Regions from separate parts of the Alteromonas sp. ABH4_457 genome, predicted to be linked through region 2. Evidence: predicted binding sites of a transcription regulator. Region 2 holds the regulator's gene; each other region holds the start of a gene.
What was found. The regulator FNR, encoded in region 2, switches genes on or off when oxygen is low (the NO sensors DNR and NnrR bind a similar motif). The targets are predictions, from matches to a motif close to TTGATCTAGATCAA.

Region 1: a site for FNR is predicted at 1,233-1,246, ahead of ACXAGR_RS04555 (cytochrome ubiquinol oxidase subunit I). Genes of this name have one in related genera too.
Region 3: a site for FNR is predicted at 923-936, ahead of hemN (oxygen-independent coproporphyrinogen III oxidase). Genes of this name have one in related genera too.
Region 4: a site for FNR is predicted at 1,113-1,126, ahead of phbB (acetoacetyl-CoA reductase). Genes of this name have one in related genera too.

What each region holds. Positions count from the first base shown of each region.
Region 1 is NZ_JBSWXN010000002.1:310,225-312,429, forward strand. Features, by position in the region: gene ACXAGR_RS04555 (cytochrome ubiquinol oxidase subunit I) at 1-974, opposite strand, end outside; gene ACXAGR_RS04560 (sigma-54 interaction domain-containing protein) at 1,350-2,205, shown strand, end outside.
Region 2 is NZ_JBSWXN010000006.1:444,655-446,859, forward strand. Features, by position in the region: gene uspE (universal stress protein UspE) at 1-462, opposite strand, end outside; gene fnr (fumarate/nitrate reduction transcriptional regulator Fnr) at 566-1,309, opposite strand; gene ACXAGR_RS17375 (sulfite exporter TauE/SafE family protein) at 1,331-1,999, opposite strand; gene ccoS (cbb3-type cytochrome oxidase assembly protein CcoS) at 1,992-2,183, opposite strand; gene ACXAGR_RS17385 (heavy metal translocating P-type ATPase) at 2,188-2,205, opposite strand, start outside.
Region 3 is NZ_JBSWXN010000007.1:198,634-200,838, reverse strand. Features, by position in the region: gene ACXAGR_RS18660 (TonB-dependent receptor) at 1-862, shown strand, start outside; gene hemN (oxygen-independent coproporphyrinogen III oxidase) at 996-2,205, shown strand, end outside.
Region 4 is NZ_JBSWXN010000002.1:179,749-181,953, forward strand. Features, by position in the region: gene ACXAGR_RS03995 (lytic murein transglycosylase) at 1-233, shown strand, start outside; gene phbB (acetoacetyl-CoA reductase) at 299-1,021, opposite strand; gene hrpB (ATP-dependent helicase HrpB) at 1,344-2,205, opposite strand, start outside.

The DNA of each region.
Region 1 (2,205 bases), on a different contig from region 2:
GCCTGCACACCGGACAAAATGCGAACACGGTGCTGCTCTTTCAAATCTTTAATGCCGGTAACTTCTTCATCAAAGCTTCGGGTGGCGATGATGCCCATGGCGTAAGGGATTTGAATGGCGTAGTCCATACGCTCTTCTTCGTCATTGGGAATACCAAAGATGGTGAATGGCGCAGGCGCAGGATGGGTTTCGTACTCCGCTTCAACGGCGGCAAGTTTCACTTTCTGCACGTCACCGATTTCGTATCCACTTTCATCGCCCAGAATAATCACTGACAACACAGACGCCAGACCAAAGCTTGCAGCGATGGCAAAAGAGCGGCGGGCAAACGCAACATGCTTGTGTTTCAGTAAGTAATAACTGGAGATAGCCAGCACGAACATTGCGCCTGTTGTATAGCCTGCAGAAACAGTGTGTACAAACTTCACTTGTGCCACCGGATTAAAAATAACGTCAGCGAAGCTGGTCATTTCCATCCGCATAGATTCAACATTGAAGTCAGCGCCCACAGGGTTTTGCATCCAGCCGTTGGCGATAAGGATCCAAAGCGCCGAAAAGTTAGAACCGATAGCCACCAGCCAGGTAGCCATAAGGTGCTTCACTTTTGACATGCGGTCCCAGCCAAAGAAGAACAGTCCGACGAAAGTTGATTCAAGGAAAAACGCCATCAGGCCTTCAATAGCCAGCGGCGCGCCAAAAATGTCACCCACGTAATGTGAATAATAAGACCAGTTCATACCGAACTGGAACTCCATGGTGAGGCCGGTAGCCACACCAATCGCAAAGTTTATCCCGAACAACTTACCCCAGAATTTGGTCATCTGTTTGTAGATTTCCTTGCCGGTCATCACGTAAACCGATTCCATGATGGCAAGCAGGAAAGTCATACCTAAGGTAAGGGGTACAAAGATAAAGTGGAACATAGCAGTCAATGCAAACTGCCAGCGCGATAACTCCAGTAATGTATCGCTCATTAGGAACATCTCCCGATTAATTAGTAATTTGGCGAAATGTCGACGATGTAGCCGAATTTAATATCACTGGCAGAGCAGAAGTCGTGCCACAGAGTAACGTTGGCAATCACAGAAGCGTGAGATAAATCAAAAACCGCAATTATTGTGCGCAGAAAGCGTGAATAACGAACACAACAGGGATGTTTGAGCCACCGGACGACTTCGGATACATCGCAAATTTCATAGCCGCTACCTTACACCCTTCGAACAGGCCGCTATTTGATCCAACGCAAGCTTTCTCACCGGAAAAACAAAGTCATTTTTGACAAATCTTGTGACATAATTGTCATTACTCACTGAGGGGGCATAAACGTGAACATTTCTATTATTCAGTCGATGATCAATGCGATTGATAAGCCGGCGATTTTTATCACGCCGGATTATGTGGTGCATGCGGTTAACCAGCTCTACCGCGACACTTATGAAGAGCACATCATCACCGGTAAAAGTACCTGCTTCAGCGTGTCTCACAACAATGCTGTTCCCTGTGATCAAGCCGGAGAAGACTGCCCCCTTGCTGAATGCAAAAGTACACAAAGACCAAGCTCAGTGGTACACAATCACAAAACCCGCACAGGCGATTCTCATTGCCAGATCACAATGAAGCCGGTGGAGGACGAAGATGGCATGGTGCTTGGCTACCTGGAGGTGCTGGAGCAAATCACCTTCGCTTCTCCCCGTGCCGGTAATGCGAAACTCATTGGCAGTGCACCGTCTTTCAGGAATATGCTGCATCAAATCAGCCGCGCAGCACCGGCAGACATTGCCGTGTTATTGCAGGGAGAAACAGGCACAGGGAAAGAACTTGTCGCTCACGCTATTCACGAAAGCAGCCCGCGGAAAGACAAACCGTTTGTAGTCATTGAATGCACCGGACTGACTGAGTCATTATTTGAATCAGAGCTGTTCGGCCACGAGAAAGGGGCATTTACCGGCGCATCATCGTCGAAAAAAGGGCTCATTGACGTGGCCAGTGGCGGTACGGTGTTTTTTGACGAAATTGGCGATGTGCCAATGAGTATGCAGATCAAGCTGCTGCGATTGCTGGAGTCAGGAACTTACCGTCCTGTCGGCAGCCTGAAGCTGAAGCATTCTGATTTCAGGCTGGTCTGCGCCACGCACAAAAACCTTAAACAGCTGGTTGAGAAAGGCGAATTCAGACAAGATCTCTATTACCGGATTGCCGGCTTTC
Region 2 (2,205 bases):
AATATTACCGTGTTCAGGCCAGGCATGGGCTTTGACAAGTAAAACCGGAGCCGGACATTTTCTCAGTAAGTGCCAGTCTGTTGGTGTAAAGAGCACTGATGCAAAATCATCGTGTTTGCGGGTAGCTTTAACGACCAGGTCAACCTGACGGTTAATGGTGTAGCGGGTAATGGCTTCGTAACGTTTATCACTCCACTCAACAGCAACCTTTACATCATAATCATCGTAGCGGGTCAGGTTTTTTTCTGCCCAGACAATGCGGTCTTTGGTTACTGCATCACGCATGGCTTCACGCTCACTGCGGGTGAGCATAGTTGTCATGTCATAAGAAAAGTCGTATACAACAAGCAGTGCGTGTACTTCTGCACCGGTTTTACGGGCAATTTCGATGGCTCTTGAAAGGGCAGGTTGTTCAGGGTTGTCGGCCTGAACGACGGCGAGAATACGTTTGCAAGTGATCATGGCGTCTCTCCTTATTGATGCAGACAATAAATACTGCCTTCATCTTTAGTATAAGACTTACAGCAGGAGAGACCTTGTTTCAGATCAATATTTCAACGGGATATTAATCCACGCAAAGAGTAGGAATGTCCATAGAGTGCAGCTTTTTATCCATAGCCGCAAAATCCAGAACAGTAATGAGCTTCCCGTCTACTTTGATAATGCCTTCTTTCTGGAAGCGGGTCAGCAAGCGGCTGATCGTTTCTACCGTTAATCCGAGATAATTACCGATTTCGTTGCGGGTCATACTCAGATTGAACTGACGGTGAGAAAAACCCCGTTCTTCGAAGCGACCGGACAGATGGGCGATAAAATAAATCAGACGTTCTTCTGCCGTCCGTTTATTCAGCAGCATCATCATTTCGTGATCCTGCTTAATTTCAGCACTCATAAAACGCATGATCTGATGGCGCAATTTCGGGAATTGCTCAGACATTTTTTCAAGGGTGGAATAGGGAAGTTCACACACCATGGCAGTTTCCAGCGCTTGCGTATAGCTTTGGTGTGTGTCGTCACGTAAACCGTCAAAACCGATAATATCGCCCGGGAAGTGGAAACTGATAATTTGCTCTTCACCTTCTTTATCGGTGACAAAAGATTTAAATGAACCTGCTCGCACAGCGTACAGAGAGGTAAATTTATCGCCGGCTTCTACCAGGGTGTCGTGTTTATGCAAAGGCTTTTTGCGTTCAATAATGTCATCCAGTGACTCAATCTCAGTTTTATTGAGGGCCACGGGCAGACACAAATGACTGAAACTGCAATTCTGGCAGTGTATAGAAAAATCCGAACGTTTTTGCATGCTCACTTTCCGCTGTTTGCGATAATTCTAATGTATAGTACTTAAAGCCCGCCACAACAGCAATAATGCGTACAACAGCAAACTCAAAGCAATGATTTGACGAACTACGGGTTGTCTGAAACCTGAGGAAAGCCAGTCTGCACCAGCCCGGACAGCCAGCAACGCCGGTAGCGTTCCTAAACCAAAACCGGCCATGATTACAGCACCGGATATTGCCGTCCCTGAAGCCAGTGCCCATGTCAGGGTGGAATAAACCAGTCCACAGGGCAACCATCCCCAAATCATACCATAGGGAAAGGCGCTGGTAGGAGACCTGAAAGGTAAAAACCGTTTCGACAGCGGCTGAATTCTCTGCCAGAGTTTACTGCCGAGGGCTTCAACAGCGGTCAGGCCACGCCACCAGTTACCCAGATAGCAGGCCATGGCAATCAGCATAATGCCACTGATGACGGCGAGTACAGGGCCGGTCACCGGTACAGCTTCTTTTGCTATCTGCCCGATGCCGCCGGTAACAGCGCCGGCAAGTATGTAGCTGAATATACGACCAAAGTTGTAGCTAAGCGCATAGGGTAAAGGCGATGAGTCTGCCGGCGTGGCGGCAGACAGTGCCAGCGATACGCCGCCGCACATTCCCACACAATGAACGCCTCCGCCCAGCCCGACCAGCAAGGCAGAAAAAAACGACAGATCACTCATTGAGTTTTTTTCGTTCTTCGGCCAGCTTTTTTTCTTCAGGAGATAAATCATCATCGAAAAGAATACTGTAGCCCTGGCGATCCAGGTCTTCAAACTGGTTAGATTTTACTGCCCAAAAAAATACGCCGATGGCAATGGCCACAATGATCACAGCAAGGGGAATAAGGACGTAAATTATACTCATAGCGTTACTTTAACAGTCTCGT
Region 3 (2,205 bases), on a different contig from region 2:
TCTGGATGAAAAACGTAACGACGGACAACTTACAGGGACGCTGAAACTAAGCTGGCAACCAGATAACAATAGCCTCTGGTATGCCAGTACCAGCACAGGGTTTAAATCGGGAGGCATGAATACAGATCGCATTGCCGAAGGGTTAAGCCCCCAATTTAACGCTGAAAAAGCCACCGCTTACGAACTGGGTGTGAAAAAGCAATTTCCGGAGCAAAACCTGCGTATTAACGGTGCACTGCATTATACCCAAATCAAAGATTTTCAAGCCTCGACTTTTACCGGTCTTGGTTTTAATTTACAAAATGCCGGCGACTTACATACTAAAGGATATGAACTTGAAATTGTCTGGTTTCCTGTTTCCGATACCCGTGCCGGCCTGACCCTGGCCCGTACCCTTACCGGTTTTGATGATTTTGAAAAAGGCACCTGCCAGGTTGCTTATCCCTGGCATACCGGGACGGATGATCCCGGCCGGCCTTTTGCAGATACACCCTACTGCTCCAGAACCGGTGATCGCTTGGGGTTTGAACCGGAAACCTCTGCCAGCCTGACGTTGCAACACACATTAATGGCAGGCGGGTATCCGGTTGTCATGGCTGCAGATTATCAATATACGGGAGACTTGTTCCTTGATGATACTAACGATCCGTATAAACACAGCAGCAGTTATGCCCTGGTGAACGCACGGGTTGAACTGTCAGTCCCGCAGTGGGATACACGCATCACGTTATGGGGCAGGAACCTGACAAATAAAGAGTACATCGCCAGAAACGGTTTCGATGTACCTGTTCAGGCCGGCAAGCTTATGGCTTATCCCGGCCAGCCGCTCTCCTGGGGTGTGACTGTTACCCGCGAGTTCTGATTGTCATTTCGAAGAGTAAACGCCGGCCGGTTGCGTTAAGCAAAACTGGCTGGCGAAAACTTGAAGTAGATCAACAACACCTCTTTGTCTGCTGATTATACTTTCCGTGCATTCTACTCAAGCCGGAATAACCATGTCAGCAAACGAATTATTCGATCCCGCACGCCTGAAGAAATACAATATTAACGGGCCGCGCTATACCTCTTACCCAACCGCGTTAACGTTTTCCGGGTTATCTGAACCAGCGCCTCTGGAAAAAGCACTGAGTATCACTCAGGCCAGCGGCGTTTCACTGTATGTACATATTCCTTTCTGCCACAGCCTCTGTTATTACTGCGGCTGCAATAAAATTGTGACCAGACATCAGGAAAAAGCAGATCGTTATCTGGATTATCTGGAAAAAGAAATTCAACGGCGCGCGCCTGCTTTCCGGCACCGTAAAGCGGAGCAAATACACTTAGGAGGCGGCACGCCGGGGTTCCTCACAGAGCAGCAACAAACACGCCTGGCAGGCATGCTTACATCGGCTTTTGATGTGGTCAGCGATGCAGAAATGAGTATTGAAATCGATCCCCGCCGTACCACGCCTGCTTATTTGCGACACCTGTCCTCTTTAGGCTATAACCGCCTGAGTATTGGCGTACAGGATACCGATTACCGTGTGCAGGAAGCGATAAACCGGGTTCAGAGCACATCCCATATCGCCACGCTGGTAGATTGCGCCCGTTCCGCCGGATTTAAATCTGTGAATCTGGATCTGATTTACGGCCTGCCTCATCAGACAGCAGATACCTTTGCTACTACACTTGCAGCGGTAAAGGCGATGACGCCGGAGCGGATTTCCCTGTTCAGCTACGCACATCTGCCTGAGCGGTTTGCTGCCCAGCGCAAAATAAAAAATGAGTGGCTGCCTTCTGCACAGGTAAAAACAGGACTCATGAAACAAGCCATCACCAGCCTTACACAGGCAGGTTATGAAATGATTGGCATGGACCATTTCGCCCTGCCGTCTGACGAACTGGCTGAAGCGCAACGTAATAAAAAATTGCACCGGAATTTTCAGGGCTACACCACTCGGGGGGATCTGGATTTACTGGGGCTGGGTGTTTCCTCTATCAGTGCCGCAGGCAATGTTTATCTACAAAACCCGAAAACCCTGAATGACTATTACGGCAAACTTGATAACAATGAAGAAATTGCAGAAAAAGGGGTGTTTCTGTCGCCCTCAGATCTGCTCAGACGCTACGTTATCCAACGATTAATGTGCAATCTTGCCGTGGATTTTTCTGCAACTGAGGCGCTTTTCGGCATTCAGTTCCGCCAGCATTTTGAGCCGGAACTGG
Region 4 (2,205 bases), on a different contig from region 2:
CGGCTTATACCAGGGATGACATTTTGAAACTGCAAACAGCGCTGAATGCTTCCGGTTACAATGTAGGTAAACCCGACGGTATTATCGGACCGGCAACCCGTGCAGGGATCCGCGAATATCAGTTGGCCAGCAACCTGATTGCTGATGGTTTTCCGGGACTGGATGTGATGAAAGCGATTGGTGTGTTGCCGGATGAACTCAAAGAGAGCGACGGCAATAAAGAAAGCGAGTAGCTGGATCCGGATACGGTCAGTTCACAGAGCACGGGCGTGCTCTGTGAACATTGTAACCGTACAGCTTAGTACATGTGCTGTCCGCCGTTAATGGACAATGTAGAACCGGTAATAAATCCGGCTTCATCGCCTATTAAGAACATAACACTGCGGGCGATGTCTTCAGGTTTCCCCAAACGACCCACCGGAATTGTTGCAATGATCTTCTTCAATACTTCTTCCGGTACCGCACGCACCATGTCAGTATCAACATAACCCGGCGCAATAGCGTTTACGGTTACACCTTTACCTGCACCCTCAAGTGCCAGCGCTTTAGTAAAACCATGAATACCGGACTTAGCTGCCGCATAGTTAACCTGGCCATACTGACCAGCCTGACCGTTAACCGAACCGATATTAACAATGCGACCAAAACCACGGGCGCGCATTGAATCAATCACTGAGCGACACGTGTTAAAACAGGAAGCGAGGTTAGTTTGAATAACGGCATCCCATTGCTCAAAATTCATTCTGTGCATGGTGCCGTCCCGGGTGATCCCGGCATTGTTGATTAGAATATCCACCGGACCATAATCTGTCGCGATTTGGTCAATTGCTTCTTTCGTTTTCTCAAAATTCGAGACATCGAACTTAAATGAAGGTATGCCAGTGCGTTCAGTAAACGCCTTAGCCGCTCCATCGTTACCACCATAATTTGCCACAACAGTGTAACCCGCATCTTTCAACGCTACACAAATTGCTTCACCTATTCCCCGGGTGCCACCTGTGACCAGTGCAACTTTGCTCATTTCGTCTCCCTCAAATGTTGACTCATATTTGTACAACAATTCTATATAAGCATGCTTGATGAGATGTTGACAACGGAAACCTGAAGACTTTTTGCGCGGGGTCAATGCCCGTGTCCAGATGAATGACTATAGTGAATAAGAAACTTCTTACTTATCATGCAGTTGAAAAAATGAACAAGCATTTAGCTATTAACTGGTCAGAGGATCTCTTTTAATAACAAATACTTGCATAATAATTGCAGCACGTAAATTAGTTGTATACACCGTTCAAACATGATTAAAGTTGTAAGACGGGTACAATAGTTCAGGAACAACCCCCCGTTTATTTTCGCGGCTTCATTGAACGTCCGGCTTCAGCTTCCATCGGATTATCAGGCCACCGGTGTTTCGGATATCGTCCTTTCATTTCTTTCTGCACAGCAAGATAACTACCCTGCCAGAAGCCGGCCAAATCCGATGTAGTTTGTACTGGTCTTCCCGCAGGAGACAGCAACTCCAGCGTAATGACTTTTGCGCCGTCTGCAACAGTGAACGTATCTGCACAACCAAACATTTCCTGCAGTCTGACCGGAAGCACGACTTCGCCGTTTGACCGGTAGACCAGTTTCCTTTTTTCACCGGAAGGCACGGTGATGCTCAGTGGCAAAGCATTGTCCATGGCGTGTTGCTGGCTCCAGGGGAGTGACTGGTGTAGCAGTGTCGCCCAGGACAGGCCGGCAAGTTGCTCCCAACTTTTAAACGAAGATAATCGTGCGGAAATATCACTACGGTCCAGAAGCGACAATGGTGACTCAGGGTCTTTCCATACCGGCGGGCTGTCGAAAGCTTGCGGTTGATGTAAGTCACACCCGCAGGCCATTTGATACCGGTACCACCATTGCCAGTCTTTTTCACTGAAAGGCCACGCGGATAACGGCAATCCTTCCAGCAACGATACCCAGGCCTCACCGCGAATGCGGGCCGGCACGTTAGTTGCCGGTTCACTGCTTAACACTATTTCATGGAAACCTTCGGTTTTGCGCGCTTCCATTTGCTTCTTCTGACTGTTGTACGTCACCGTATCTTTAAGTTTGAAAGCCTGCGAATATAACTGTCTTAATAAGGTTTCATTAACAGGTTCGGCCTGACGAATGATCACGTCGGAACCGTTAACCTGCCCTTCCTTAACCACCAGCCAGTCAGAC